4 regions of the Paenibacillus sp. FSL L8-0333 genome follow, and region 2 is predicted to be linked to each of the others. Evidence: riboswitches for the same ligand, from Rfam matches in the RefSeq annotation. Region 2 holds a riboswitch; each other region holds the start of a gene.

Region 1 (7,695 bases), 2.1 Mb from region 2:
CCATGCGCGTTGACGTTGTCCACCTGAGAGACGGTCAATAGGGCGATCATGAAAAGATTCCATGCCCGTAACAGAGATGGCGTTGGAGATGATGTTGCGATCCTCAGCGGTCATCGTGCCAAATCCCTTCTGATGAGGGAAACGACCGTAGCTGACCAGCTCAGATACCGTCAGACCGTCAGGAGCCGTTGGGTTCTGCGGTAGAATCGCTAGCTGCCTAGCAACCTCTTTAGTTGAAAAGTTATGGATCGATTTGCCGTCCAGCATTACGGTGCCACTCTTCGGCTTCATAATCCGGGCCATCGTTTTGAGGATTGTAGATTTACCGGAGCCGTTAGCACCTACTAGTGCAGTGATTTTTCCCGTAGGGATAGACAAGTTCAATCCTTTAACTATAGTAGCCTCTGCATACCCAATACTTAATTCTTCTGTATTCAAACGTTCTGACATGATCTACAACTCCCTTAAAAGTTTTATGGAGCTATGCTCCTAAGTATGAACTAATTTACGCTTTAGACTTGGCGAGTAAATATAAAAAGTAAGGTGCGCCAATAATCGCAACCACAATGCCAGTCGGAACTTCCGCAGGTTGCAACACCCATCTGCCGATGGTATCAGCGGTAATCATAAGAAGCGCCCCTGTCAAAGCACTAGCAGGTAATAACACCTGATGACGGGGTCCCACGAGCCTGCGAGCCAGGTGTGGTGCTATCAGGCCGACGAAGCCAATACCTCCGCTTACTGCGACGCAGGAGCCGGCAAGCGCTACGGCTGTTACCAGAAGGAGAATACGTTCCTTCTCCACACGCATTCCTAGACCTAATGAAGTATGGTCCCCTAGATTCAATACATTTAGAACCCGGGCTTTATAGAAGGCGAACGGTAACAGAATCACGATCCAAGGCAGCAAAGCAAGGACGAATCTCCAATCCCCACCCCATATTTTCCCGGCGATCCAAGTAGCTACAAATTGATAATTATTAGGATCAAGCCTAAGTGCCAATACAAGCTGGCAAGCATTGATTCCTGCAGCGACCGCAATCCCGATAAGGATCAGCCTTGTAGGAGACAGACCATCTGCCTTCCGGTAGGCAAGAATATAGATTAAAGCTGCGGTCAGGCCAGCCCCACCAAGCGCTAGGAGAGGCAAGACAAATACCGGAGCTGCGGTTGTAGCCGGAAAGAACGAGATGAAAATGATTACAGCAAAACCTGCACCAGCACTTATGCCCAGCGTAGCCGGTTCAGCGAGTGCATTACGTGCGAGACTTTGTAGAATACAGCCTGACACTGCAAAGCCCGCTCCAACTAACAATGAAATTACGATGCGGGGTAATCTGAAATCAAATAAAATAAGCTTTTGCTGATGTGTTCCATCACCCAGCAGTGTATGTAATACCTCCAGTGGGGATAGACGCATAAACCCTGTATTCATACTGACTATAAACACCACGACGATCAGTATAGCAAGGAGCGATAACACCGTTATGGTGCGTGTGCGGCGTTCTTTTTCATCTGGAGTAAGGGTTATTTTGGGCATTACAGCTCCCCCTTCCGCTTACTCGCTAAATAAATAAAGAAAGGTACGCCGATGATGGCAATTAAGGCTCCTAGCGGTGTCTCATACGGTGCATTTATCATTCTTGCGGCAATATCTGCAAAGATAATCAATAAGCTCCCCAGAACAGCCGAGCAAGGTATAATCCAGCGGTAGTCCACTCCAACGAAATAACGTGTAACATGTGGAATAATTAGTCCTATAAAAGCAATCGGGCCAACCGTTGAAACCGCACTTCCAGCTAAGATAACCACAACAATCATACATGCCAACTGAACTAACCTTGTCCGCTGCCCCAGACCAACCGCAACTTCTCTTCCTAAGCTGAGCAATGTAACGGATCGTGATAACATCATCGCTGCAATTAAGGCTACGGCCACCCAAGGGAATATAATCTTGATCTGAGTCCAGCTAGCTCCCCCCATCCCACCGGCTAACCAGAAGGCTATATCCTGAGATAAGTTGAAAAGAATAGCTACTCCCTGACTAATAGCAACCAATAAAGCACTAACTGCCGAACCTGCTAGTGTCAATCGCAAGGGGGTCAGGCCATTAAAAGAAAGCGAACCGATTCCGAATACGATAAAAGAGGCCACAGCGGCACCGATAAAGCAATACAACATTAGTGAAGTGAATGAGAGTGAGGGTGCAAAAGCAAATACTATTGCCAGCGCTACTCCTGCTCCTGCATTCAAGCCTAACAGCCCTGAATCCGCAAGCGGGTTTCTTGTCATCCCCTGCATGATAGCCCCTGCTACTGCGAAGCAAGCACCGACTAAGGCGCCAGCAATAGCACGTGGAAATCGCAGTTCTCTGATCACCTGATGTTTTTGTAAATCTGGATTGAAATGAAATATAGCTTCCCATACTGTAGCTAACTTGATATCTGCCGCACCCACTGAGACCGAAAGTGCCAATCCGAAGGCAATAGCAGCAAGTCCAAAAATAAGAATACCAATGGCAGCTGCCGGTCGGGTATGTAGAGCTTTTTTGGGTTCATTGTTAATACGATTTGCGAAATCTGAGGGTGAAACCATGGGTTGTCTCCTTATTCAATAGTTACAATGGTTTATATGATAACAACAATCATTCTCATTATCGCAAAAATATTTATGTTGTACAATTGCAGGAACGATTTTTCCGTACTATGGGATTGGTTTATAAAAAAATGGTGCAGATCTTTGTATCACGAGATACTTGATCTGCACGCCCTTCCCCACCGAAATGATCAGTCTCATTCATGGTGAATTACGACTTTTATTTCACAAGACTTTTTAGCACATCGTCAATGATTTTGCTGCCAGCGTTCGCACCACTGTAAAGCCAGCTGCTTGTTGAGCTCATTTCATGCACATTTCCAGCTTTTACAGCTGGGATGCCCTTCCAAATTGCACTATCTAAGATCTCCGAACCCTCAGTCTTATCACTATTTACAAGGAAAATATGATCTGCAGTCAGCTCAGAAAGCTTCTCTAGCGAGATCGGATTCCAAGTTGCTCTTGTTCCTACTGGGATCTCTGTTACTAAGTTAGGCAGCTTTACGCCAAGGTCTGTATATAATACAGCACCACTGCTGCGGGTTTCGTCTACAATATAGAAGTTTTTTTGCACCAACCATAGAATAGCCGCGGACTCTTGTCCAATAGCTCCTGCAAGCTGTTCTTTCGCAGCCGCTGCTTTAACATCATAATCTTTAATGGCTTTTTCTGCTTCAGGGGTTTTGTTCAAAATCTCACCAATCTTGAGCAAAGATTTGCGCCAATCTTGATTTAGTTCATCCCCAATTACATAAGTGGGTGCAATCTTATTCAACTGATCGTAAATCCCGTTCTGAACAGAAGACTCCGATGGGATGATAATAAGATCCGGAGCAAAGCTGGTTACAGCCTCTAACGGAAGATCGTAACTAATTGTAGGAACATCCTTCAATTCAGTGGCCAGATAATCCTGAACGCCATTTGTAACTGACCATTGAGCTACTGGAGTCACACCCAGAGTTACCAATGAGTCTTCCAAATATGAACCCAGGACGCGCTGTGGATTAGCCGGAATCGTTACTTCATGGCCCATTGCATCTGTTAATGTCTTAGGAGCAGCAGGTGCCTCTGTAGATTCTGCTGTAGGAGCTGTTGTAGGCGCTGTTCCTGCATTTGATGAACTTTCAGCATTATTATTACCACAAGCGGAAAGTAATAGCGTCATCACTATTAGTCCGCTCATTGTCACTTTCATGCTTCCTGATCTTTTTCTGTTAAGCCAAAACATTAAAAACCCTCCTATATGTAACTGCTTTGATATTCAAAGGTGACCTTTACCTCTGCTTCACTTTTAAATGATATTGATTCTCATTCTCTGTGTCAACATATAAATTTCAAATTCTGTGGATTTGCAACAATTTCCTTCATATAAAATACAAAAGAGGTTATATTCCGAACGTTCCGGATATAACCTCATCTTTAATCTTCTACTTATTTATTTAAATGATAAGGGACAGTCGCTACTACAACGTCCTTTTGATTCATTAGATACGAGCGGATTAAAAAGCTGGTCTGATTATGAAGCACGGCTTGCCACCAATGTTTGGTAATAAACTGTGGAATCAGAATCGTGATGTGATCCGTCGCAGCTGTCTTCCACTCAACCGTATCGATAAACTTCACTAACGGACGAATGATACTACGATATCTGGAGCGAAGTACAATCAGGCGTACGCCTGGATTCCATTCCTCCCACCGTTGCTCCATCTTATGAATGTCTTCTTCATCAAAGCCTACATACACAGCAACAACATTATCTGTTAGAGACTTCGCATAGCTGATGGAATGTAATACAGCACGTGTAACCCCTGCAACAGGAACAACTACAGTACTTCCTTTAATTATAGGTTTATCAGTAGCCGGACATATACGCAGTTGATCCGCAGTGTTCAAATAGTGCTTATGAATACGGTGGAACACGAACATTACAGCAGGTAAGAAAATGAATGCCATCCATACGCTTGAGAATTTAGTAATAATAAATATAAGCGTAATCGTCAATGTAGTCAGCATACCGATGGTATTTACAACAAATCTTTTCACCCATCCAGCAGGTCTTGTTTTGATCCAATGCACCATCATCCCCAGTTGGGATAAGGTAAAAGGAATGAACACGCCTACCGCATAAAGTGGAATCAAACCTTCCGTATTCCCATGGAATGCAGCCACAAGTATGATAGACATAACTCCTAGAAAAATAATGCCGTTTGAGAAGCCCAGGCGGTCACCACGGACCATAAATGCGTGTGGCAGATATTTATCTTTTGCAAACATAAAGGCAAGCAGCGGAAACGCTGAATATGCTGTATTAGCTGCCAAGAACAAAATCACTGCTGTAATCCCTTGAATGAAAAAGTACAATCCGCCACGGCCAAAGGTCGATTCAGCGATCTGAGAGACAACCGTAGCCTTTTCATCTGGCACAATACCATACCAATACGCCAGCACAGTGATTCCGGTAAACATAAAGCCAAGGATAAGTCCCATGATCATTAGCGTCTTGGCTGCATTCTTCTCAGCCGGTGCTTTAAAGTTTGGGATCGCATTAGATACGGCCTCAACCCCCGTTAGGGCTGAACAACCAGAGCTAAACGCTTTTAATAGTAGAAACAAACTTACATTAGATACGGCGCTGCCTATTTCAGGAACATTCGCATGCGCGCCACCCATTGCATATTTAACGATACCGGAGATAATCAGAACAACAATCGAAACCACAAACAAATACACTGGAATTGCGATGAACGAAGCCGATTCAGTCACTCCGCGAAGATTAATGATTGTTAATAGAACGATAACAGATACAGCGATGAGAACAGTATGATTATGAAGACTTGGAAAAGCCGATGTGATCGCATCCGTCCCTGCCGAGGCACTAACCGCTACGGTAAGAATGTAATCCACCAATAATGAACCCCCAGCGAGCAGCCCTGTCGGAATACCAAGATTGCTCTTGGCTACGATATAAGCTCCGCCTCCTTGCGGATAAGCAAAAATCGTCTGCCGATAGGATAAAATCAGGATGGCCAGCAGGCCCAATACGGCTAATGCAATTGGCAGGGAATACCAGATGGCAGTAAACCCGGCAGCCACCAGTACAATCAGTATTTGTTCCGTTCCGTAGGCTACAGACGAGAGCGCATCAGAAGACAGGACAGCCAGTGCTTTAACCTTGGATAACTTTTCATGATCGAGTTCATTCGACTTCATCGGACGTCCGATCAATAGTCGTTTTACCTTGCTTACCATGGTGGATACAGTTCCTTTCTTTGGGAGCTGAAACGGAATTTCCGTGCGCTGTTTTCATCGGTGGATTTCATAAATGCAGACACAAAAATAAGCATACGGAAATGATCCGCATGCTTATGCATGGTCATTTTCCCACCTTGCTTACGAGGTTAGCTGGCGGATTCGGGCTGTGGTTATAGCCCTACGGTACAGGTCTGTTCGACCCGGTTCCGATTCACCCCATTGGCATGAATGCCAAGTTTGGTTCCCCCGTTTTTCCTAAGAAAATTCAGCGCATATTCAACTTCTCACAAGGTCTAATATTAGTCTACAAAGTGCCTACAGTAAAGCGTTGAAAAAAATGAAAAAAGAATGAAAAAACATCCAATAAGCTCAAATATAGCGTCTTATTGGATGCTCTCTTTCATTATCTTCAATTATCCCTCTAGCCCGTGATTTTAATACCTTTTCAGCTTTTTTGTAACTTCCAAAGCGAAAACTAAAATCCTAAGCTCTCCTCTGCATCTACTTCAATCATTTCTTCTTCCTTACGTCCATACCAAAGAAGGAGACTAATTAGAGCAAAAGCGATTAAAGCTAACAAAGGAATCGTAATAAATCCGAAGTAGTTCAAGTAATCTTTATTACAAGGAACACCAATTGTACAAGGTAGAACTTTACTTAACGCTGGAATCTTCTGTTCCGCATAATGATAGATTGAGATACTGCCACCAATCAAACTTAATGGAAGCACATAAGGAATGATGCGCTTATCTCCACGGAAAGTGGCAATTCCCAACAAAAATAACTGCGGATACATAAAAATCCGCTGAAACCAGCAAAGCTTACAAGGTTCATATTTCAAGACTTCACTTAAATACAAGCTACCAGCTACAGCAACCAAAGAGACAAACCAGGCCAGATAGAGGCAGTTACGCTTGCAAAAAGATAGGAATTTTGTCACTTTGCCTCCACTGCTTTTGCGGCGGTGTTAATTTCAGATGTAATCGCTTCAATATCGAAAGGTTCAGCCGTTTTCACCCCATTAATGTAGAGCGAAGGCGTAGTTGTCACGCCTGCGTCAGTTGCCAACTGAATGTCTTTCTTCAGCTCATCTGCATAAGTTTTCTCTTGGATGTCTTTACGCAACAGATCGTAATCGATCGCTAATTTCTCTTTTTCAGCAAGGCTTATCAAGAAATCCTCAGTGGCCCATTCGTCGCTCTCATCCCCTTGCTGCGCATATACAGCATCATAGAACTTCCAGAATTCATCCTTATTCTGATGGTATACAGACAATGCAGCTAGTGAAGCTGTCTCAGAGTCAGGACCAACGAAAGCCATATTTACAAAGTAAAGAGCTGCTTTTCCCTCGTTGACAAAATCTTGAACAATTTTCGGTTTCATGGAGCCAGCAAACTGGGAACAAGCTGGACATTTGAAATCGCCAAATTCAACAAGCTTAACAGGTGCATCCTCATTACCAATCCTAGGTAGCTCACTGTAATTGAATTCTACCGGTTCTCCTGTAGAGACATTCTTTGCTGCATCTTTCGAAGCTAACATAAACAATCCAACAAAAATGATAACTACTACAGCTATTGAACTAATAACTAAAATTCTCGTTTTCTGCTTCTGTTGCTCCTGTTCTACCCGTCGTTTCTCTTGTTTGCTCAACTGGGGAACATTTGGACTTTTTTTAGGTTTACTCAAGGAGAATTCCTTTCTGTCCTCTAGGGACTAATGTAGTTTTTATCATATACATTTAAAATTATATAATTATTAATCTCTTTTTGGCAAACAGTATAGTCAAAAAAAACAGCGTGACTCCAAAAGGAGAAACGCTGCTCTTATTTTAAAAATATATAATTC
Region 2 (7,695 bases):
TTATTTGAAAGTTAAGGCTGAGCTTACCGAATACAGCTTCCTGTATTCTTTGGATGGGCAGGAGTGGAATAAGCTATCAACAGCAGCAGCGTATCCATTATCCCCTCAAGCTGTAAAAGGAAATGGATTTACGGGTGTACTTATCGGATTATATGCAACAGGTCATGGCAAGGTAGCTGAGGTGCCTGCCTACTTCGATTGGTTCGATTATCAGTCTTAATTATTCGAATACTGATATAAATGCGTTTGTCAGGAGGGAACTTGTTGAGACAAGCTAGTGATTACACAGAACCTGCACTAAAAACAATATTTGCTGAGGATTACAAAATTGGCGCAGCCGTTAACCCGTTGACGATTCAATCACAGGAGCACTTGCTCGCCTATCATTTCAATAGCATTACCGCTGAGAATGAGATGAAGTTTGAAAGTCTGCATCCGCTTGAAGATATTTATAACTTTAAGCTAGCAGATGAGTTGGTTGCCTTCGCCCGAAAATATCATATGGTTATGCGCGGGCATACTTTAGTCTGGCACAACCAGACTACGGACTGGTTGTTTGAGGATAAGAAGGGTGGGCCTGTAAGCAAAGAGGCATTGCTTGCACGGCTCAAATCACATATTCAGACCGTGGTTGGGCGTTACAAGGAAGATATCTATGCTTGGGATGTTGTAAATGAAGTTATTGCAGATGAAGGAGAAGAACTTCTTCGCCGGTCAAAGTGGCTGGACATTGTCGGACCGGAGTTTATCGGCAAAGCGTTTGAATATGCTCATGAAGCCGATCCTAAGGCTTTATTATTCTACAACGACTATAACGAGTCTAATCCCCTTAAGCGCGATAAAATCTATAAAATGGTGAAGTCGCTGTTGGAACAAGGAGTGCCGATCCATGGCGTCGGATTGCAAGCACACTGGAATTTATACGATCCGAGCTTAGACGATATACGCGCTGCTATTGAGAAGTATGCATCTTTAGGGCTTCAGCTCCAATTGACAGAGCTGGATGTATCCATGTTCCGTTTCGATGACAAACGCATGGATTTAAAGGTTGCACCTGCCGAACTGCTCGAGCTGCAGGCAGAGCGGTATGAAGCGATGTTTGCTCTGTTGAAAGAATACCGCGACGTGATTAGCTCAGTCACTTTCTGGGGAGCAGCGGATGACTATACATGGCTGGACGGCTTCCCTGTTCGGGGACGGAAAAATTGGCCATTTCTATTCGATGAGCAGCATAATCCTAAGCCGGCTTATCATCAATTGCTTAACGCTGTCACCAAATTATAGAGCGGGTAATCTGCTCAAGTCTGCGAATTTTGAACCCGTCCTTTTTAATCCAGGGCGGGTTATTTATACGGGAGGAATATACATGACAAATACCGCTTATGAGGCTTGGCTCAACTATGGCAAGCTGAAATCTGGATCTCTATACAATCAATATTTAAATTGGTGTGGTGAGTTGGTTGTAACGGAGGACAACGAGACGATTCAGGCAGCAGCCGCGGAATTCATACAGGGGATGACCTCTATGCTGGGCAAAGCGCCACTGCTCACAGCGCAACCAGAAGGACCGTGTATCGTTATAGGAACCTTCCAAGGGGGGAATCCGTTAATTGGTAGAGTATTCGGAGGAGAGCGAACCGATTCACTAGGTCCTGAAGGTTTCCTTATACGTACAAACGCTACTGAGCGATGTATCGCTATCGGTGCTTTAACGTCTGTTGGAATTTTGTATGGTGTATTCCATCTTTTACGGCTGATAGGAACAGAAAGCGAGATAGACGCTCTAGATTTATCTATGAATCCGGTGAACGGCCTGCGAATGATTAATCACTGGGATAATTTTGATGGCAGTATTGAACGTGGCTATGCTGGACGCTCCTTTTTTTACGAGTCCAATCAATTTCTTAACGATACAAAGCGGCTACGTGATTATGCCAGATTAATGTCCTCTGTGGGGATCAACGCGATTTCGATTAACAATGTGAATGTTCATGAGCTTGAATCTCTATTTATAACGGAGCAATATTTGCCTGATATCGCGTTGATTGCAGGAATATTCCGCGTATACGGGATTAAGCTATTCCTCAGTGCTAACTTCGCCAGCCCGATACAGATCGGAGCATTGGACACAGCTGATCCTCTGGACCCAGCGGTGCGGAAATGGTGGAAAGATAAGGCTAGTGAGGTTTATCGAGCGATACCTGATTTTGGCGGGTTTGTGGTCAAAGCGGATTCAGAAAATCGACCAGGACCATTCACTTACGGACGTGACCATGCAGATGGCGCCAACATGCTGGGAGAAGCACTGGAGCCGTTTGGCGGAATCGTGATTTGGCGTTGTTTCGTATATAACTGCAAGCAGGATTGGCGTGACCGTAAGACAGATCGGGCCAGAGCGGCATATGATCATTTCAAACCATTGGATGGCCGATTTAATGATAATGTAGTGCTGCAAATCAAGAATGGACCGATGGATTTTCAAGTCAGAGAACCGGTATCTCCGCTGTTTGGCGCACTGGAACATACCAATCATCTGATGGAGTTTCAGATTGCTCAAGAATATACGGGGCAGCAGCGGCATCTCTGTTATCTTGTTCCACAGTGGAAAGAAGTCCTTGATTTCAATACTTATGCCAGAGGGCAAACTACGCTTGTGAAACATATTGTGGACGGATCGGTGTGGGGAAATAAGTATAATGGTGTGGCTGCTGTAACTAATGTTGGAGATGACATGAACTGGACGGGGCATGGGTTAGCTCAAGCTAATCTGTATGGATATGGAAGATTAATTTGGAATCCGGAGCTGACGGCAAAAGAAATAGCTGAGGAATGGATTCGGCTTACCTTTGGCACTGATGAAGGTCTAGTGGCTGCTATTCGCGGGATGTTGATGGACTCATGGAGGATTTACGAATCTTACACAGCTCCATTAGGTGTGGGTTGGATGGTTAATCCGGATCATCATTATGGGCCGAATGTGGATGGGTATGAATACGCCAAGTGGGGAACGTACCATTATGCGGATCATAAGGGCATTGGTGTGGATCGTTCAGTCAAATCGGGAACGGGTTATAGCGGACAGTATATGGGGCTTAATGCATCAAATTATGAGAATCTAGCGTCTTGTCCGGAAGAGCTGTTGCTGTTCTTTCATCATGTTCCATACACGTATGTTCTGCAATCGGGGCAAACTATTATTCAGCATATCTACGATACTCATTTTGAGGGGGCTGAGCAGGCTGCACAGCTTCTAGCGACATGGGAATCACTTGAAGGCAGCGTGGATAGTGGATTGTATATGCAAGTGAAGCAACGTCTTGAAGAGCAAGCAGAGCATGCGCAGGAATGGAGAGATCGGATCAATACGTATTTTTACCGCAAGAGCGGAATTGAGGATCTTAAAGGCAGAAAGATTTATTAGATTTCGAATCGAGGGATGATGATAGTGAGCCTCACGATTAGAGCGATTCTGGAAGATTTAATGGGAACTGTGGAACAGGTAGAAGGCACTGTCGATATTCTGAACCCAGGGGAACCGGAAACTGAAGTCACAGGGATTATTACGGCCTTCTCTGCCACACAAAATGTTGTGGAGCAAGCAATAGCGTTAGGAGCCAATTTGCTGATCACGCATGAAGGTGTATTTTATAGCCATCATGCGGCGAGCGAGTGGTTAGAAGGTGATCCGGTTTATCATGCGAAAAAAAGTCTGATCGAACATTCCCAAATTGCTATTTTTCGTTATCATGATTATTGGCATCGGCAAAAGCCGGATGGAATTATGGTGGGTTTACTGCAAGAACTAGATTGGTCCGCATACGTGGAAGAGCAGCAAGCAGCTGCTACGATTCTCAATATTCCTGCTATGACTGTACTGGAAGCTGCTCAATATATTAAAAGTAAGCTAGGGATCTCTTATGTACGCGCTGCCGGTGACCTGTCTCTGTCCTGCAAACGCGTAGGGATATTAGTAGGTTACAGAGGAGGCGGGACGATGGCTATTCCGCATTTTAATGATCACAATCTTGATTTAATTATTGCTGGAGAGGGACCAGAGTGGGAGACTCCGGAATATGTGCGGGATGCAGGGCACCAAGGCAGATCTAAAGCGCTCATCATGTTAGGTCATGCGGAGAGTGAAGCGCCGGGAATGAAATATTTAGCTGAAATCTTAGCAGACAAATATCCCATGCTTCCTAACCGGTTCATTGCTGAACAACCCATCTATCAGATGGTTTAATCTGGGGAAATAAAGAGTACGGAATAAATAAACATATTATGGAGAAAATGAAGGGAAACAGGTCACTGAGAAAGGAGTGTTTCAATGGAAATTCCTTTGGAGGCTGATGAAGTATTAAGTCGGATCAAAAAGCTGCAAAGCGACGGAAGCTCGATCAGTAAAAAACAAGTAAAGCAGAGCGATCCTGAGCTTATGAGAAGTGCGCTGTTCTTTTTTCCAAGCTGGGAGCATGCATTGAAAAACGCCGATCTTTTGTAGCCATAGTATTGTAAGAGGAAGCTAAGTGGACAGGGGAATACCTCTGATTCTGCTTAGCTTTTTTCATATCTCCAGTGAAAAGGATGGCCTTTATATAGAAAGTACTGGTGTTTTAACCTCCGTTTGGCTTGGTTCAGAGCCATTTTCTTAAATAAAACGAGTAAACAAGAGCAAAAGAAAGAGAAAATGAAGAGTATGCTCAATATGAAATGAAAAGCATTGCTTTCAACATTATTTTGACCAGAGCCCTCCTTTACAAGCAAACCTTACAAGAGTATGATTCATCTCAGAACTGACAATTATCTTAAATTTACAATTACATAAGCAATCCGCTTAATTTCCGTTTCTGGAAAGCGGGGGAACCAACAACTGGCAGCCGATGTGAGAGTCGGCACTGGTTATGGGGTGAATCCTGTTCCGGGTGCATAACATGCATCCCTGCAGGTAGGGCAACTCTCACTGCCCGAATCCGACAGCTAACCTCGTAAGCGTATGGAGAGAGGATGAATGGCGTGTTTAGTGATGAATAGCCACAGAGAATCCCTCTGTGGTTTTTTGCTGCGTTTTTAAGCAGATATAGACGTAGAATTTATTATGAAAGAGGTGTTACCTTTGCCTATCGCTAAACTGAACGGAACTTCGCTCTATTATGAAATCAATGGAACTGGCACTCCGGTTGTGTTTATCCATGGACATGGATTAACACACAGTATGTTCAAACCACAGCTGGAGTATTTTTCCGATAAATATAAAGTGATTTTGTGCGATTTACGGGGGAATGGCAAGTCTGGTAAACTGCTGGAGGCCCCACATGAGATTATTGAGACGCAATGTCTGGATTTGATTATGCTGTTGAATGACCTAGGTATTCGTGAAGCAGTTTTTGTAGGAATCGCCTATGGTGGCTTAGTCGTTCAGCATATTGCCAAACAATATCCTGAGCGTGTGAAAGCCATTGTGGTCGCGGATAGCTTCTGTAGGACTCACGGATCAACAATTGTAGGGAAAATACAAACTATGGCAGCATATTGCAGTTTGCTAATGTATTATCTCCCAAGCGAGCTGGTGTTGCCTTCGATTCGGATGATGTACCGAGAGCGCTGGAGTCTGGCCTACAATGAGATTAGAAGAGGGCTGCTGGACAAACGTCCCCGGGAGCTATATCGGCAAAGACTGGCTACAAGCCATGTTGATTACACCAGATGCTTAAAGGCTTTTAAACGTCCTGCTTTATGTATTGTAGGGGACTTTAATGAATTTGGAGTGAATTGTATGAAGGAAATGGTGTCTCAGCTGCCACATGCGCAGTTGGCGATTATTCCGAACGCATTAGATCCAAGTAATCTATGCCAGCCGGAGCAATTCAATGCGATTCTTCAACGTTTCTTAGAGAAGCAGCAGGGCAGTCAGCAGATTAGCTGATCTATAGGGAGACCTTTACAAGCGAAGCGTTTATGTGGAAAAGGGCGTCCCATAGCCAGGGGGAATGAGCTGGCTATGGGACGTCTTTCTGGGTAGAACTTTAGGGAAATTCTCCCTAAAGTGAAGGTGATTATGGCTCCTAGAACGTGGATTAAGGAAATTCTCCCTAAAGTGAAGGGAATTATGGCTCCTAGAACGTGAATTAGGGAAAACTTCCCTAATAATAGGATGTTTTTAGCCATAAATGGGTATTTGTATGAATTTTTAGGGATAAATTCCCTAAAAACCTTATTTTAAAGCGATTATCGATGAATATTAGGGAGGATTTCCCTAATATAATGGATATCTAACTAAAGGCTGGCTCATCAGTAGTGAAATCTACGAATGAGCCAGCCTTTGGTATTTTACTAACCGGTGGATGTTGAACATTTACAAGCATATTGTACCTAGAACGCCACTTAATGTCCCTACCCTACCACAGCATCAAATATAGCTCACCCGACGTGGGAAAGAACAGTAGACTCTAAGTAGTGAAGGTAAGAGTATAGAAGGGGCGTAGTAAGCAGCTCACCCGACGTGGGAAAGAACAGTAGACCCTAAGTAGTGAAGGTAAGTGTATGGAGGGAGGCGTAGTAAGCAGCGCATCAGACGTGGGAAAGAACGGTAGACCCTAAGTAGTGAAGGTAAGTGTATAGAAGGAGGCGTAGTAAGCAGCTCATCCGACGTGGGAGAGTACGGTAGACCTAAGTAGTGAAGGTAAGTGTATAGAGGGAGGCATAGTAAGCAGCTCATCCGACGTGGGAAAGAAACAGTAGACTCTAAGTAGTGATTGTAAGTGTATAGAAGGAGGTGAAGTAAGCAGCGTATCTGCAGCTCCTGATCGAGACCAAAGGAAAGGAAGGTTTCGGTAATAGGGATTCAGCCTCCGGACATGAGTAGGAGAGAAGAAGAGCGGGGAGTGACATTGACAGACTATCGGACTCAAGCGCTCTTATTTGCAACATTTTCCTATTTTTGAGTTGCTATTGGACCCCATAGGCGTTATTTGTACAAAATAGACGCTATTGAGCACCATTTCTGCCCAATAGCGCCTCTCAGGTCCGATGATCTCTCTAAACAGGGATAAATTAACGAATAGCGGCATTTGAGTCCGAAAGATCAAGTAAGTGTACCGTATATTACCAAAAAAGCATCTATCACTCCTTAGAAGGAATGGCAGATGCCTTTTTTTGAATTTGTTTTAATGATTATACAATCGTAAAGCCAGCACTTGCATAACCAGTGACTGTATTTACAAGGGTGAGGCCTGTAGCAGTGGCTGAGAATACCATAAGCAGACGTGTCTGTGGTGTTACAGCAAAATTGATATCATTTGTAATTCCATTGACAAAAGTTCCTAGATTAATAGTACCTGTGATAGGTGGGAGCGCTACTAATGCCCCTGGAATAGCAGTAAATGTGTTATTTGGTGTGGCCGATTGGTACAACTGTGCTGTTACATTTATTGTAGTACCAAGCAGCGATAAAGCTATGGTATTACTGAAATAAGCAGCAAGGGATGTTATCACTCCTGCACGAGGAGTCGAGAATGCAAAGTTGATAAGCGGTCCAAGGAGAGTACCTGTTAAATCAATATTACCGCCAACAAGAGAAATGCCTGTGGCTGAACTTCCGAAGCCTACAAGGCTTGTTGTTCCAACCAAACCACCTAAAACCGTGGTCATAATAATAGGTCCTCCGGATGCCAGTGGAATAATTGCACCGTTACCGGTTGC
Region 3 (7,695 bases), 1.1 Mb from region 2:
GGCAGGCCTATTTCGATGATTACATTTATGGTGATGGAGCGCCTGACTTCTCAGTAGATACGATTACTTTTAAAAAAAATAACAGCGGCGATGCTCCAAGCTACGAATCATTAGTGAAGATTTCAAACAAAGGGAGCGATTACGTTGATGTTCCCGTGAAATTCACATTCGCCGACAGCTCTTCGGTGCAGCGGGTCTGGAACGGTGAAGGAGTAGAGACTACGTTTCAATTGTTAAGCGATAAGCCTCTTCTCTCTGCTGAGATTGACCCTGAACATTCCATCTTATTGGAGAGCAAACATCTAAACAACTTTAGGCTGGCGGAAATAGAGCCCAAGACGCTCTCTCGCTGGACATTAAGTGTAACTAAACTACTTGAAACCGTGCTCGGAACTCTTGTCTGGTGAGGTGAATGATTGTGAGAACATCGATAACCCGCGGCTGGCAAAGCATGAAGGAGCAATTTTATATTTTAATTCTGCTCTTCATCTACCGACTGCTCTGGGGCTACTTTATGTATGGTTTCATCCGATCTGCTATTATTCCAATTCTACTGCGCTATCCGGATAAAGACGCCGGAGGCAGCGGTATGGGCAGACTGTTGTATTATATCGAGGGACAGTTCAGCTTGAATACGGACCCTGCGATACGCACTTGGTTATGGATGCTTCTGGCGCTTGTTGTCTTGCGACTTCTGCTTTCCCCTTTCATAAGGGCAGGATTGCTGCATGAGCTCCACCAGGAGCGAAAGGGCGAGCGTGGACTGTTCTTTTTCCCTGGCATGAAGATCTATGGACTACCTGTCTTAGTCTTTAGCCTAATCGAATGGGTGCTGACCCTGCTGCCGCTTTACTGGCTTGCTCCAAAAATGTACGGGCTGTTCTTATCCTCTTTGTTTAACTACGCTTTGTTACTTCATTTAGTACCATACGTATTGGCATGGCTTATATATATTTTTATCGTGCGCCTGTTTCTTCTATATATGCAGTTTGGTTACACCGGCGGTACAGGAATGTTCTCCTCACTGATCATCTGCTTGCGGTCACTGATTCCTGCTATAGGTGTTTCCATTGTACTTGGGGCGGGAGGCCTGCTCTTACTGCTAGTGTGCGGACTGACGGGTCTGTTCTGTCCCGGCCTACCGGCACTTATAATACGGCAAATCTCACCACTACCTTCTACGCTCTTAAAAATGTGGGGAATCTCTGCACAATATCATCTATGGCGTAGCAAAGCATTTCCACAATAAATCAACCTTATTTGACATAATAAAAAGGTCCCAATTCCTGTATTCAGGAGCTGGGACTTTTTCTCATTACGGATAACTTAAGAGTATTTGCAAAATCGTAAAAGCTCTGTTACAATAAGTCCTGTGCTATTAGTAACAATTTTGTAATCAATTGAAACGATTCCTACATAACTAAATGTATTTATCGTAAGTGTAACTGTCGAAACGTCATTCTCTGGTGCTTAACACGCCTAATTCCTTTGCACCGGGAAGTGGGGGAACCATATTTTGGGTGAATTGATCTCGCTTTACAGGGATCATAGGGAATCTTCTACCGAACCCTTAAGCTAACCTCGCAGGCCTTGGAAGGAGTACATCTTTTGAAAAGACATAATTTAAGAAAAAAATGCGTCGCTGCGGCGCTAGGACTTGTAATGGCATTATCTATTGGTGGAGGAAGCGCCTTTGCCGACTCTAAAATGGACTCTGTAATCTCAAAGACTATTGGAGTTGCCTATAAAACCGGAGGTACAAGCACTGCCGGATTTGATTGCTCTGGATTTACAAAGTATGTATTCAAGAATGTGGGTCTTACTTTACCTCGTACATCAAAAGCTCAATATAGCGTTGGAACTGCTGTATCCAAAAGCAATCTGCGTTCTGGTGATCTAGTGTTCTTTAACACACTTGGCAATGGAGTATCCCATGTCGGCATTTATGTTGGAAACGGAAAATTCGCACAATCGTCCTCTTCGCGTGGAGTGACCATCACTTCACTCAGTCAGGCCTACTGGGCCAATCGTTATGTTGGCGCTAAAAGAGTAATGAGTACTTCAGCTTATCAAGCTGTAGCCTTCGATTGAAACCTTCCTCACAATTACAACTATATGAACCTGAATCTGATTATGCCCGTAATCAAATTCGGGTTTTTCTTTATTCCATAATATATTTTTACACTATTAGAGCCCAATTGAAACACGTTTATTTGATAAAAATTGCAATTATATTAAAAATTAGGTCATTATTAACGCTTACATATGCCTTTCTACCGTAAAAATGCCAATTTTTCTGCATTAATATGTTAAAAACGATTGCCAAGCGGCTTTCTGTTTGTTACAATTAGCGCAGTGAGATTTTAGTAACATTTTTGTAATCATTAAGTTGTTATTTACAAAGGTTTTGTCATGTATTGATTACAAGCTAATCCTAATCAACAGTATGAGCCGAGTTTCCTAACTATTAGGAAAACGGGGGAACCAACTTTGGGTGAATTGACCTCCATTATATAGAGGGGTCATAGGGGACCTTCAACCGAACCCTTAAGCTAACCTCGTAGGCATTTGGAAGGGGTATACACTTTTGAAGAAGAAGTTAGCAGCAGCAGTACTAAGCTTTTCCATCATCCTCACCATCGGAGCAGGAAGCGCTTTCGCAGATTCCAAAATGGATAAAGTGATTGACAAGGCCATCGGTACTAAATACGTATCCGGCGGTATATCCACTAACGGATTTGATTGCTCCGGATTTACAATGTATGTGTTTGATAAGATTGGCATTAACCTTCCACACCAATCAGGTTCCCAATATCAAATGGGCACAGCAATCTCCCGTGATGATATAAGAGCCGGAGATCTTGTATTCTTCAATACAAGTGGCAAAGGTGTCTCCCATGTCGGCATTTATGTCGGTGAAGGTAAGTTCGCACACGCTTCTACCTCACGCGGTGTTACGATTAGCTCTCTGAGTGATAGCTACTACGTGAAACGCTACGTTGGTGCCAAGCGCATTATGAGCACAGACGCTTACCAATCGGTTGCTGCTGAATCGGAAGACAATGATGATGTGCAATAAATAACGTACATAGGCTCTTTTCCAAGGTACTCTTGGAGGAGAGCTTGTTTTTTTGTCTTATTACTTATTTACCCCTCTCATAATTTGTAAAACATTCCCCTCATATAAAGTTTCTGAGTCGAACCTCCCCCATTTTGTATATAATTAGTAATATAGCAATGTCCTCGTGAAAGGAGATCGTTGACCTTATGATAAATCCCTCGGTAACTTTTCATGTTGTTCCTATGGAGGCAATTCACGGAGAAGCTATTTGTAAGTGGAGCTATACGCCCCCATATAATATTTATGGCTGGATGCCGTGGGAGCAGATGCAGGCTCTTGGCATCGAGTTTGGTGATCCGCAGCTCCGGGAGGAACAATATATCTCCATATTAAATGAAAATGAGGTTTTGTGCGGATTCGCACAGTTGTTCCCGATGGAAGGAGTCGTCCGTTTAGGAGTTGGGATGCGCCCCGATCTATGCGGCCATGGTTTAGGCAAACTATTCGTAGATGCCATCGTCCAGACAGCGTTGAATCGTTATCCTGATCGTGAGATAGATCTGGAAGTCCTGACCTGGAACCAACGCGCCATTCGAACTTATCAAAAATGTGGATTTACGATTACAGATACGTATGAACGCCGCACACCTACAGGAGACAAACCTTTTTATTGCATGGTCTATGACAAATGATATTAAATACCAGATATTTCATAAGAATGATTGTATTCTCGTTCATTTTTTTGTCACAAACCCTATGATAACGCTTCACCATAAGCTATAATGTAGGGAGCAGCTTACATAGAAGGGACGAATTGGGATGCAGAAATGGATCATGAGCGGTTTGTTTTTTGCCGCCTGTGCCTTTGCGGTAGTACTCATGTTTACACTTCCGGGTAAAGAAGAGGTAGCAGAAGAAAATAAGCCCACGATGCCGGTAGTTCAACTGGACGCCGCAAAGGCAGAAGCAACCGTGAAAGCCAGCTGTATCACCTGTCACGGCGATCAGCTTCAAGGTGGAGTTGGACCAAGTCTTCAGAATGAAGGCGGTCAGCATGACGCTGAGGAAATCTACAGCATCGTCACCAAAGGACGTGGCCAAATGCCTTCCTTTAAGGAGAAGCTAGCTCCTGAAGAGATCGCCAACGTCGCACTCTGGCTCTCAGAGAAAAAGTAACCAGCCAAGCAACCAAAAACGCCCGTGTATGAGATAGGTGACTATCTGTGCACGGGCGTTTATTTTATGATTTTGGCTAAACTAATGATTTTTTTCAAAGGCTTCATTAAATTCATGCGCCTCTCGAAGATCTAGAGCTGTAATCCCATCTTCTTCATTAGATTTCAGGCGCAGGGTAACTGTTTTATAATCAATCGTAATATGTGGATGGTGATCGAAGGCTTCTGAAATCGTGGCTACTTCATCCACAAACGCAATGCCCTTCATATATTGGCTGAACATATATTTTCGCACCATAACATTATCTTCCAGTTTCCAGCCCTCCAGCTTGGTGATCTCCTCACGCAGTTCCTCTTCCGTAAATAACAATTCGTTTCCTCCCTTACAAAAAATTGCAGTAAAGTGCGTAGTTCCCTTTACTTGTCTTAGGCGTTAAACAAAACATCCCTTAGCTTCTGAGGTCCAAGGGATGTGCCAGGATAAAGGCGATATTTTCGATTAAATGTATTCACAAATCCCAGCGATTATAACTCGGCTTTATCAATTTTAACACGGGCTACTAACTACGGGCAAATTACGTCCAGACGTCTCCTCTGCCTAAATCAAAACTACTGAAGCCAAATCCTCTTCGCCAACTAGAATATTAATGCGGTGCGTGTCCTTATCGTAAATAATTACGCCGCTCCCCACTTCAATCATAGGTTCATTACCCAGCGCGAAGAAAAGATCCTCAGCCAATGCTTCCCATACCTCCAGCTTTGATTCTTGGGGTAGTTCCTGCCACTCGTCCGGATCCATCTCAAAAAATAAATATCCATCGGAAATTCGTCCGACGGCTTCGGTCAAATCGGTTAGAATTTCACCGTAATCTCTACCATGCTTTACACCCACGTATATCACTCCGTTTTCTTCACAGATGAATAATTACTTACCTTATCCATTATAGCCGAAAAAATGACTTCACAAAAAACCGAATGATGTCGATAAATAAGAATATACGTTAATTCGGTTTCGCACAGAGTGCCCTGCCGCTGTTTCAAGGATGATATACGCGGCATTGTCGGAACACATCTTAAATCTCACGGACGAGGTGCAAAATGGAAATTTCAACAATAATTGGTTTAATTTTTGGTTTGGTTGCTGTAATCTGGGGCATGATCCTCAAGCACGCTCCACTTCATGCTTTGGCCACACCCGCTGCTTACGTTATTATCTTGGTGGGTACGGCAGCTTCTATTTTCATGGCCTTTCCTTTCAACGAGGTCAAAAAGATTCCAAGTCTGTTCAAAATGATTTTTATCAAAAAGAAGTTAATCAGTAAACCCGAATTAATCACTATGTTCATGGAATGGGCTTCTATCACACGGCGTGAAGGTCTGTTGGCTCTAGAATCAAAAGTCGATGAAATAGAAGATAACTTCCTCAGAAACGGCATGCGGATGATTATTGATGGAAATGATCAGGATTTTGTCCGCGATGTCCTCATGGAGGATATCCACGCCACAGAGGATAGACATAAAGCAGGAGCCCTCATTTTCTCACAGGCAGGTATGTATGCTCCTACCCTCGGGGTGCTCGGGGCGGTTATCGGTCTCATCGCCGCTCTGGCTGATATGAGTGATATGAACAAACTGGCTGCGGCAATCGGGGCTGCCTTCATCGCCACATTGCTTGGTATCTTTACAGGTTACGTATTATGGCATCCTATTGCTAATAAGCTGAAACGTCTCTCCAAACAAGAAATCGAAGTTCGAATGATGATGGTCGAAGGTCTTTTGTCCATACAGTCCGGTGTATCTACTATTGCCATCAATCAGAAGCTTGCTGTATTCCTAACACCTTCGCAACGCGTTAAGTTAAATGAGAAGGACGGTGGATCAGGTGAGCAAAAAGACTAGACACGAAGAGCATGAAGAACATGCCGATGAATCGTGGCTGTTACCTTACTCCGACCTCATGACTCTTCTGGTGGCTCTGTTCATCGTTATGTATTCTATGAGTGCAACGGATGCCAAGAAATTTGAAGAGATGAGTCAGGCCTTCAGTTCCGCACTTAATGGCGGTACAGGTATTCTTGAAGAGCGGGCAGCAATGCCTAGTAAGACTCAAGAAGATCTAGGGAAAAATGATAAGATGGGTAGCTCTACTTCCAAGAAAGCTGAAGAAGCAGAAATGGCAAAGCTACGACAAAAGGAACAAGAGGATTTAGAGAAGCTTAAGAAACAATTCGATCAATATATTAAGAGCAACGGTCTAACTGATCTGCTCAGTACGAAGCTTAATCAATCTCAGCTAATGATTACGATCAGTGATAACGCATTGTTCGCTTCTGGCCAAGCCATTGTTAAGGATGATTCGCGGCAATTAGCTAAATCCATCTCAACGATGCTGCAGCAATTCCCGGATTATGATGTAGTAGTGCAAGGGCACACCGACGATATTCCGATTTCTAATAGCAACTATTCATCCAACTGGGATCTGAGTGCGGATCGGGCACTTCAGTTCATGAAGATTTTGCTGCAGAACACAAATCTAAATCCACGCAAATTTAGTGCGATTGGATACGGCGAATATCATCCTATTTCCGATAATGACACAGCTACCGGTCGAAGCAAGAATCGCCGGGTAGAGGTTTCCATTATTCGAAAATATCAAGAAACCAAAGAGTTTACAGGGATTGTTCCCTCTGCTGAATAAGTGATTTCGTAAGGTAATAAAAAGAGCTGTCCAAAGGTCTTAGACCCCGGACAGCTCTTTTTTTGTTGCAGTACTACATTCTATATGGAACTGTATTATTGTAATGACACTCCTACAGTAACTCGTAGTTCAGCGTAGCTCCAAGCTCTTTCTTCTCATCAGCAGACAGCTCACGCCATTCTCCCGTTTGCAATGCCCCCAGGCGAATATTCATAATCCGAATGCGTTGCAGCTTTCGAACCTCATACCCAAAAGCGCTGCACATACGACGAATCTGGCGATTTTTGCCCTCTGTCAAAATAATACGGAAGACACGCTCCGTAATACGCGTTACCTCACAGGGCAGCGTCTTCTCGCCTAATATTTTCACACCGCTGGACATGCCGGTAATAAAAGAAGGCGTAATGGGTCTGTCCACGGTAACCACGTATTCTTTTTCATGCCGGCCTTCCGCCCGCAAAATTTTATTAACGATGTCGCCATCATTGGTAAGCAGGATTAATCCTTCCGAATCCTTATCGAGACGACCAATCGGGAATATACGTTCATGATGACCTACAAAATCGACAATATTCCCCTTGATATGCTGTTCTGTGGTTGATGTAATCCCTACCGGCTTGTTTAGAGCAATGTAGACCGTCTGGCTTGAGGTTTCAAGCGCTATACCATCTATTCGCACATCATCGCCCGGAACAGCCTGACTGCCCAGCACAGCAGGCTCTCCGTTGATCGTAACTCTGCCGGCATCCACAAGCTTGTCT
Region 4 (7,695 bases), 110 kb from region 2:
ACCATTCCGAAAAAGACAACCGTCATAAACGTGGTCATTCCGAAAAATCCGGTCATTAAATCCCCAAGATCATTGCGGGGTTCTTCGTTGATATGTTCTCGTGGGTCCCGTACTTGCGCGTTAACATCCATAGTTTCTGCCTCCTTACAGGGACAAGCCCTGTATTGTTAGATGCAAATTGACATTAGTTTTATGAAATAAGTCATTGACAATTAATGCGCTTTCTTTAAGTATACCGAAATGCTGGGGAGGTTGTAAAGAAAAGAGTACGCAAAAAAAATACATTGAAGGCAATATAATTGCGAGTGATATTTCACATATCCCATAAAGATATGTTATACTTGTAATGTGTCGGTAAGTGGTAATTTGGTTATCATATTACATGAAACAATTTATTAACTCATATTTCGGAGCAGCTTCCATGAACTAAGCTTTGGCTTAAGATGTGCGTGATGCTTCGCAAAACTTAAAGGAGGAACAATATCATGGCTATCGTGAACGTGTCTGACCAATCCTTCAGTAACGAAGTGGAAGGTCAAGGTACTGTAGTAGTAGACTTCTGGGCTCCTTGGTGTGGTCCTTGTAAAATGCTCGCTCCAATCTTGGATGAATTGTCCACAGAGCTGGGAGACGACGTGAAAATTGCAAAATTGAATGTGGATGAGAATCCGGAAACGGCTTCCCGTTTTGGTGTTATGAGTATCCCAACTCTGATCTTCTTCAAAGATGGTCAACCGGTAGATAAAGTTGTGGGACTGAACTCCAAAGAATCCCTGAAAAATATCGTAGCAAAACATCAATAATTGATAGATGCTACTGTTCGGGCCTCGGCCCTGCCACTCAGCGCCTTCGGTTCATTCCGGAGGCGTTTTGTGTGCTGAATGCCAACTAATCATGGGTCCAATTTAGCTGGAGGGGATCATTTTGGACAATATCCGCAATAAACTGGCACTACTACCCGATCTGCCTGGCTGCTATCTGATGAAGAATCAGGAAGGCACTATTATTTATGTGGGCAAAGCGAAGGTACTCAAGAATCGGGTGCGGTCTTATTTTACAGGCAGTCATAATGGTAAAACGCAGCGGCTTGTCGCTAATATTGCTGATTTCGAATACATCGTTACGTCCAGTAACATGGAAGCGCTCATTCTAGAGTGTAATCTGATTAAGAAACATATGCCGCGTTATAATGTGCTTTTGAAAGACGACAAGACGTTTCCTTATATAAAAATAACGAATGAAACTCACCCGCGCCTTGAGGTTACACGCCGGGTGATTAAAGATAAAGCAAAATATTTTGGCCCTTATCCTAATGCTTATGCTGCTCAGCAGACAAAAAAGCTCCTAGATCGTATGTACCCGCTTCGTAAATGCGGTGTGATGCCAAAGGAGGTCTGTCTTTACTATCACATGGGCCAGTGTCTGGCACCGTGTGAGAAGGAGGTTCAGAAATCCGAGTATGAGCAGATTACGCAGGATATCGCTGCTTTTCTAGGCGGAGGTCATGAGGCGGTTAAAAAGGATTTACAGCAAAAAATGCAAGAAGCTGCTGAGGAGTTATATTTTGAGCGGGCGAAGGAACTGCGGGATCAGATTATCCATATCGATGCATTGATGGAGAAGCAGAAGATCAACACTACAGATACTAAGGACCGGGACGTATTTGGTTATGCTGTAGACAAGGGATGGATGTGTGTACAGATTCTGTACATGAGACAAGGGAAGATGATTCAGCGCCATTCCTCCGTGTTCCCGTTCTATGGTGAAGCCTACAGTGACTTTATGTCTTATGTGACGCAGTATTACAGTGATAATCCCGCTTTGCCGCAGGAGATTCTGCTGCCGGATGTGCTCGATGAGGAGTCTCTGGCTAATAAAGAGGCTAAACCTGAGATCACGATAGCTGCTCCAGCAGAAGCGGATTTACAACAGGGTGAAGATACTCCTGAATCGGCTGAAGAGGCTGAGGCACGTGCGACGGCGGAGGAGGAAGCTGCTGCAGCTGGGATCGTGGATGCCGCCGGCGGCGCCTCCATTCTGCAGGAGTGGCTGGGCATTAAGGTGCTTGTGCCACAACGCGGTCTTAAGAAGCAGATGGTTGGCATGGCCTGTCAAAATGCAAGAGTGGCTATCGACGAGAAATTCCGGCTGATTGAACGGGATGAAGAGCGTACCTCTGGAGCAGCGATCAGCTTAGGTGAGAGCTTGGGTCTTGAACGCTTGAGCCGCATTGAGGCGTTCGATAACTCGAACATTCAGGGGACTAACCCGGTCTCAGCGATGGTTGTCTTCATTGATGGCAAGCCTGCACGAAAAGAGTATCGTAAATATAAGGTTCGTACGGTAGTGGGTGCGGATGATTATGGAACGATGCGCGAGGTCATTCGGCGGCGATATGAACGGGTATTGAAGGAGAATCTTCCGATACCGGATCTTATCGTGGTCGATGGCGGGAAAGGGCAAATCTCCTCTGCTATTGATATTCTGGAGAATGAGCTGGGATTATTCATTCCGGTCTGCGGCCTTGTTAAGGATGATAAGCATAAGACGGCTCAGCTTTTGGTTGGAGATCCGCCAGAACCTGTCGCGCTAGCCCGGGACAGTCAGGAATTTTACCTTTTGCAACGGATTCAGGATGAGGTCCATAGGTTCGCGATCACCTTCCACCGTGAACAGCGCGGGAAGTCCATGGTTACCTCCAAGCTGGATTCTATACCTGGTATAGGTGAGAAGCGCCGTAAAGCGTTGCTTAAGCATTTCGGATCGCTTAAGAAAATTAAAGAAGCCTCCGTGGATGATTTCCGTACACTTTCTATTGGAGAAAAGCTGGCAAGACAAATTCTTGATGCGCTCAAGGACGAAGAGCCAACCTCATAGCAATGATGACAAAAGAAAAAGGGTATCACAGCAGCGACTAAAGCTGCTATGATGCCCTTTTTTTAATTTGGTTATAGGATGTACACTATTTTATTTTCTTAAATCAAAGAAGAAGGCTCCACCGGCTTAGGTTTCTGTGGTGGATTAAATCGATAGACGATGTAAGCGACTATGAACGGCATAATAATCGCGAAGATACCCGCGCCTACATTTACGCTCTCCTTCATAAAGATCAGCGTAGCGCCCATCAGGATGCTGTCAAACACGACGTGGCTGAACATGACAGCAATAAATCCGTAACGAAGGAAAATATAACTGAACAGCAGCCCGATTACGGTCAGCTCAATCGGACGGGAGCTGATGGGATAGATCGGATATAACGTATGGCCAAACGCCCAAACCAGCGTGGTGATCAAGCAAGCGACGAAAGTGTTCCGGAACACCTTTTTCAGCATAGGGATTCCGAAAAAGCGATAAATGGCTTCCTCAGATAAACCAGCGAGCCATGCGACGATAGGCAGAAGCCAAGCATATCTCATGTTATAAGGAGACTGGGTGGCGTCTGTAGTAGACCAATTGTGCAAGGTAAACGATAATATGATGAACATAACCGTCTGCACCCCTAGCAGAACGAAAGCCCACATGTATCCAGCCCGGATACTATCCAACACATATTGTCCATAGCCGGGCTCTTTGGCGCGGGGCCAAGGGTTCATGCCTCCCTCTTTTCGCCATAGGCCATTGCCGCCCACTAAAGAGAAGTAAAGCAAGGAGGACATCAGCAGGCTGTATAAAGCATAAATGATAAACATAATGACAGAGGTAATCTGTGCTTCTAGCCCTTCGCCTGTTGATTCAGGCAGCATATTATAGGTGCTGATCATCATGATTACAAAATAGGCTGAGCTTAGGAATACCCCACGTTTAAAGGAAGTATGCTCTCTTCTAAGAATACTGTAGACGAGTGCCAGAATTCCTAAAATCAGTGTGGGTATACCGTAACCGAATAATGTCAGCTTTTCCGCTAAAGAGGTCTGTCCTTGTACGTAGGAGGTATGCCAAGCCGGTGCAGTGAATCCGGCATTAAAGCTGGAGACCTGCTCTCCACTGAAATCAAAATAATAGTGCAATAAGGATTCGCCGACCTGAACAGTGCTATCCGTATACACCAGCCCATGGCTTCCTGTATTCGATTCAATTTGTAGCTTGGCAGGATTTACTTCCCATTCCTGAAGCCAAGGACGAGCAAGATTCTCCTTCTGCGCTAGAGTGAGGTCAGCTCCCTTGTCCTCTTTTGCACCAACGGAAGCAATGCCAGACCCCTCTTCGGAGGCAACTTTTGCAGCCTTTGAGAAAGCGACAATCTCGCCGGTATACATATTGAGGTCAACGATGATTTGCGGCTCTTGATCCGCTGACGGAGTAAGCGTTGCACGAAAGACATCAAAAGGATATTTTTGATCCAATTTTTTCTTGGTGTAGTCCTCCACAAGCTTCTCGCGAGACATATAACCATAAAAGGAAGAGTCCGTCTCGTAAAGTACATTCCATTGATCGTTTGGTGCTTCGGTGTAATTGAGCTTTTGTTCTGCGAATAATACGGCTTGGTCACGGGCTTCTGCCTTGCTAATAACGGTGGTATCTTCCCCTGTAGAGCTGCTTAGCAGCGAAGGGGAAATCTGAAACATAATAAATAGAATAAGACCGATAATGCCCGAGATGATGAGCCTCTTGGAGAGGGCACGTTGCTGTAGGGGCTGGCCGACGGGATTCATGTAACGCCTCCTTGTTATGTACTGACAATGTTATGTTCCATTATAGTATTAGTGCCTGGCTGGTTACAAAAAACATTATATGTTCTTTTTATGGGTAATAGAGATAGTATAGAATAGTCATGTGAATTTATACCATGAATTTTATCGTGTTCATTTGTGTACGAATGGTGAGAATCGGTGTAATTGCAGGGAAAACACGGAAAAGTGATGAGAAAAGGTACTCCATTTGATGCAGTCTCTTTAAACCGCATTTTTTCATGTGAATGAGCATTAATTGTGTCTTTGTGAATTCACTAAATAACGTATATAATTTGTATGCAATTGTATAGTAGCCGAATTTCTGGTGAAAACGGGGGAACCATAAGAAGTGATGAAAAGTGGAGTGTACACGATAAATGGCACTTTCATCAGGGGTGAATTTCGTTCTAGGAACGAATAGGGCAGCCTGCATAGTCCGAATCCGTCAGCTAACCTCGTAGGCTAATTTACTGCAGGAACCAAGTCAGCATTGGTTTTCCAGTGCTTTTTTTGTTGGAATTTTTGATAAGAAGGTGAGCAAATGGCTTCACAGTTTCGCAGGATTTCTGAATTTAAGTTTCTGAAGCTCTCGCCGCCGCAGATACTGGTGCTGGGTTTTGCATCGATTATTTTGATAGGGGCCTTGCTGCTTATGCTCCCCATCTCAAGCACAAGCGGGAATTCCGTGAAATTTATTGATGCATTATTTACTTCAACTTCGGCAACCTGTGTAACAGGGCTTGTTGTGCTGGATACCGGAACTTCGTTCACGATTTTTGGGAAAACCGTAATTATGATCCTAATCCAGATCGGCGGCTTAGGGTTTATGACCATGGCCACTCTATTTTCACTGGTGTTAAAGCGTAAAATATCTTTGCGGGACAGGCTAATCCTACAGGAAGCCATGAATCAAGGCTCTATGGAAGGAATTGTGCGGCTGATCCGAAGAGTCCTCATATATTCTCTTGTCATAGAAGGCTGTGCCGCTTTGCTGCTGTCTATTCGCTGGGCTTTTGATATGCCACTGGGAAAAGCGATTTATTATGGCATATTTCATGCGGTGTCTATGTTTAATAATGCGGGGTTCGATATTTTTGGGGATTTTCGCAGTTTAACTGATTATGTATATGATCCGCTTGTGAATATTATTGTGATGTTTCTGATTGTCTCCGGCGGGATTGGTTTTATTGTAATGTCAGATCTGGTGGAGTTTCGGGTAACCCGCAGGCTGTCTCTACATAGTAAAGTTGTCCTGTCCACCAGCACAGGGCTGATTCTGATCGGAGCTCTGGTTATTTTTATATTCGAGTTTACTAACACTCGTACCCTAGGTTCACTGAATTTTGGCGGTAAAATATTATCGGCCTTCTTTCAATCCGTGTCTCCCCGTACGGCTGGCGCGAACACAGTAGATATTGCTGGACTTCGGCAGGCTACACAATTTTTTATAGTGATTCTTATGTTTATTGGTGCTTCTCCGGGCTCAACGGGCGGCGGGATCAAGACAACAACCTTTACGATGATGATTGGTGCTGTAATTGCTATGCTGCGTGGACGGGAAGATGTTGTGTTGTTCCGTTATCGGTTGGCTCAGGAGCGCATCTACAAGGCATTAACGATCACGCTGCTGGCTTTGTTGTTAATCGCCTCTGTGTCGATGATACTCTCCACAACTGAAGACAGTAATTTCTTGGCAATCTTGTTTGAGACGACCTCCGCCTTTGCTACGGTAGGACTGACTATGGGGCTAACTCCGGAACTGTCAGCGATCGGTAAGATTCTACTCTGTCTGACGATGTTTGCAGGTCGGCTGGGTCCACTAACCTTAGCGTATGCACTCGGTCCAAAACAGGGTAAACCACTGTATAAGTATCCGGAAGGTAAAATAATTATTGGATAGGAGTTAATTAGAAATGAAAGCACAGCAATTTGTAGTAATCGGCTTAGGTCGCTTCGGTTCAAGCCTGGCGCTTGAGCTGATGGAAATGGGCTACGAGGTGCTCGGCATTGACCACCATGAAGAACGCGTGGAGGAAATGAGCGATCAACTGACGCATACGGTAGTAGCAGATGCTACAGATGAGGGAATTATGCGCTCGCTTGGTGTACGGAACTTTGATTGTGGGATTGTTGCGATTGGTGACAATATGGAGAGAAGCATTCTGGCGGCCATTTTGTTGAAGGAAATTGGAGTCAAGCAAGTGGTGGCTAAGGCAATCTCCATCCTTCATGGCCGCGCACTGTCGCGGCTGGGGGTTGATCGGGTTATTTTTCCGGAGCGGGATATGGGGATTCGTGTGGCACACCAGCTGGTGACGCCCAATTTGCTGGATTATATTGAACTGTCCAAGGATTATAAAATTGTCGAGCTGACCGTACCGTCCTGCATGAACGGCAGAAGCTTGTCTGATTTAAATACAAGAGCTAAATATGGCTGCAGTATTGTTGCCCTGAATAGGGAAAGTGGAATAATCGTCGCTCCAACTGCCCATGATTATTTAAGTGAAGGCGATGTTATGGTACTCATTGGTCCTAATGAAAGTATTGACCGTTTTGAGAGTGAAGTTGTGAACCAAGAATCATAGGAAAAGAAGCTGACTCAAAAGTAGTGAATTCTACTTGGGGGCAGCTTCTTTTTTATGGAGTAAAGAGTAGGAAAAGTAATGGATTTCACTATGCCATATGGCTATAGACCACGCGTAGTGTTCTAATATATTGGTTTGTGCGGTTGACGAGTTGTTAGGTGTGATATTCGTACGGCTGTAGTAGATGATTTGTGGTATCTGTGACGGTGGAATATGGGCGATATGCGTTCTTTGTTTGTACGATGTACAGAGTGGGTGTAACTAATTAGGGAAAACCTCCCTAAAAATAGCCGCTATTCGCTCTAAATGAACGACATTAGGGAATTCCTCCCTAATAAACAGTGGGATTCCTTTATTAGTTACTCAATCAGCCGAAAATTAGGGAAGTTTTCCCTAATTATAAGTCTGCTGAACAGAAATCTCTAAATTTCAGGGAGAAA

The links. Region 2 has a riboswitch for cyclic di-AMP ahead of NYE72_RS26050 (alpha/beta hydrolase). Riboswitches for the same ligand answer to the same signal wherever they lie in the genome.
Region 1: linked by a shared signal. The riboswitch ahead of NYE72_RS16550 (APC family permease) and the one ahead of NYE72_RS26050 (alpha/beta hydrolase) in region 2 are both predicted to bind cyclic di-AMP.
Region 3: linked by a shared signal. The riboswitch ahead of NYE72_RS00545 (C40 family peptidase) and the one ahead of NYE72_RS26050 (alpha/beta hydrolase) in region 2 are both predicted to bind cyclic di-AMP.
Region 4: linked by a shared signal. The riboswitch ahead of NYE72_RS25600 (TrkH family potassium uptake protein) and the one ahead of NYE72_RS26050 (alpha/beta hydrolase) in region 2 are both predicted to bind cyclic di-AMP.

The regions. Positions count from the first base shown of each region.
Region 1 is NZ_CP150186.1:3,711,939-3,719,633, forward strand. Features, by position in the region: gene NYE72_RS16530 (ABC transporter ATP-binding protein) at 1-450, opposite strand, end outside; gene NYE72_RS16535 (iron ABC transporter permease) at 506-1,540, opposite strand; gene NYE72_RS16540 (iron ABC transporter permease) at 1,540-2,595, opposite strand; gene NYE72_RS16545 (iron-hydroxamate ABC transporter substrate-binding protein) at 2,816-3,823, opposite strand; gene NYE72_RS16550 (APC family permease) at 4,027-5,844, opposite strand; cyclic di-AMP (ydaO/yuaA leader) riboswitch at 5,969-6,128, opposite strand; gene NYE72_RS16555 (disulfide oxidoreductase) at 6,323-6,787, opposite strand; gene NYE72_RS16560 (DsbA family protein) at 6,784-7,536, opposite strand.
Region 2 is NZ_CP150186.1:5,852,979-5,860,673, reverse strand. Features, by position in the region: gene NYE72_RS26075 (glycoside hydrolase family 43 protein) at 1-220, shown strand, start outside; gene NYE72_RS26070 (endo-1,4-beta-xylanase) at 265-1,284, shown strand; gene NYE72_RS26065 (alpha-glucuronidase family glycosyl hydrolase) at 1,367-3,421, shown strand; gene NYE72_RS26060 (Nif3-like dinuclear metal center hexameric protein) at 3,482-4,240, shown strand; gene NYE72_RS26055 (hypothetical protein) at 4,325-4,498, shown strand; cyclic di-AMP (ydaO/yuaA leader) riboswitch at 4,819-5,005, shown strand; gene NYE72_RS26050 (alpha/beta hydrolase) at 5,111-5,920, shown strand; gene NYE72_RS26045 (exosporium glycoprotein BclB-related protein) at 7,168-7,695, opposite strand, start outside.
Region 3 is NZ_CP150186.1:108,627-116,321, reverse strand. Features, by position in the region: gene NYE72_RS00555 (M1 family metallopeptidase) at 1-407, shown strand, start outside; gene NYE72_RS00550 (hypothetical protein) at 419-1,249, shown strand; cyclic di-AMP (ydaO/yuaA leader) riboswitch at 1,467-1,605, shown strand; gene NYE72_RS00545 (C40 family peptidase) at 1,663-2,091, shown strand; cyclic di-AMP (ydaO/yuaA leader) riboswitch at 2,440-2,582, shown strand; gene NYE72_RS00540 (C40 family peptidase) at 2,627-3,079, shown strand; gene NYE72_RS00535 (GNAT family N-acetyltransferase) at 3,268-3,753, shown strand; gene NYE72_RS00530 (cytochrome c) at 3,881-4,237, shown strand; gene NYE72_RS00525 (4a-hydroxytetrahydrobiopterin dehydratase) at 4,319-4,606, opposite strand; gene NYE72_RS00520 (hypothetical protein) at 4,835-5,128, opposite strand; gene motA (flagellar motor stator protein MotA) at 5,335-6,135, shown strand; gene motB (flagellar motor protein MotB) at 6,119-6,934, shown strand; gene rluF (23S rRNA pseudouridine(2604) synthase RluF) at 7,047-7,695, opposite strand, start outside.
Region 4 is NZ_CP150186.1:5,744,712-5,752,406, reverse strand. Features, by position in the region: gene NYE72_RS25620 (YqzM family protein) at 1-131, opposite strand, end outside; gene trxA (thioredoxin) at 486-803, shown strand; gene uvrC (excinuclease ABC subunit UvrC) at 925-2,877, shown strand; gene NYE72_RS25605 (CPBP family intramembrane glutamic endopeptidase) at 2,976-4,652, opposite strand; cyclic di-AMP (ydaO/yuaA leader) riboswitch at 4,973-5,148, shown strand; gene NYE72_RS25600 (TrkH family potassium uptake protein) at 5,212-6,570, shown strand; gene NYE72_RS25595 (TrkA family potassium uptake protein) at 6,584-7,255, shown strand.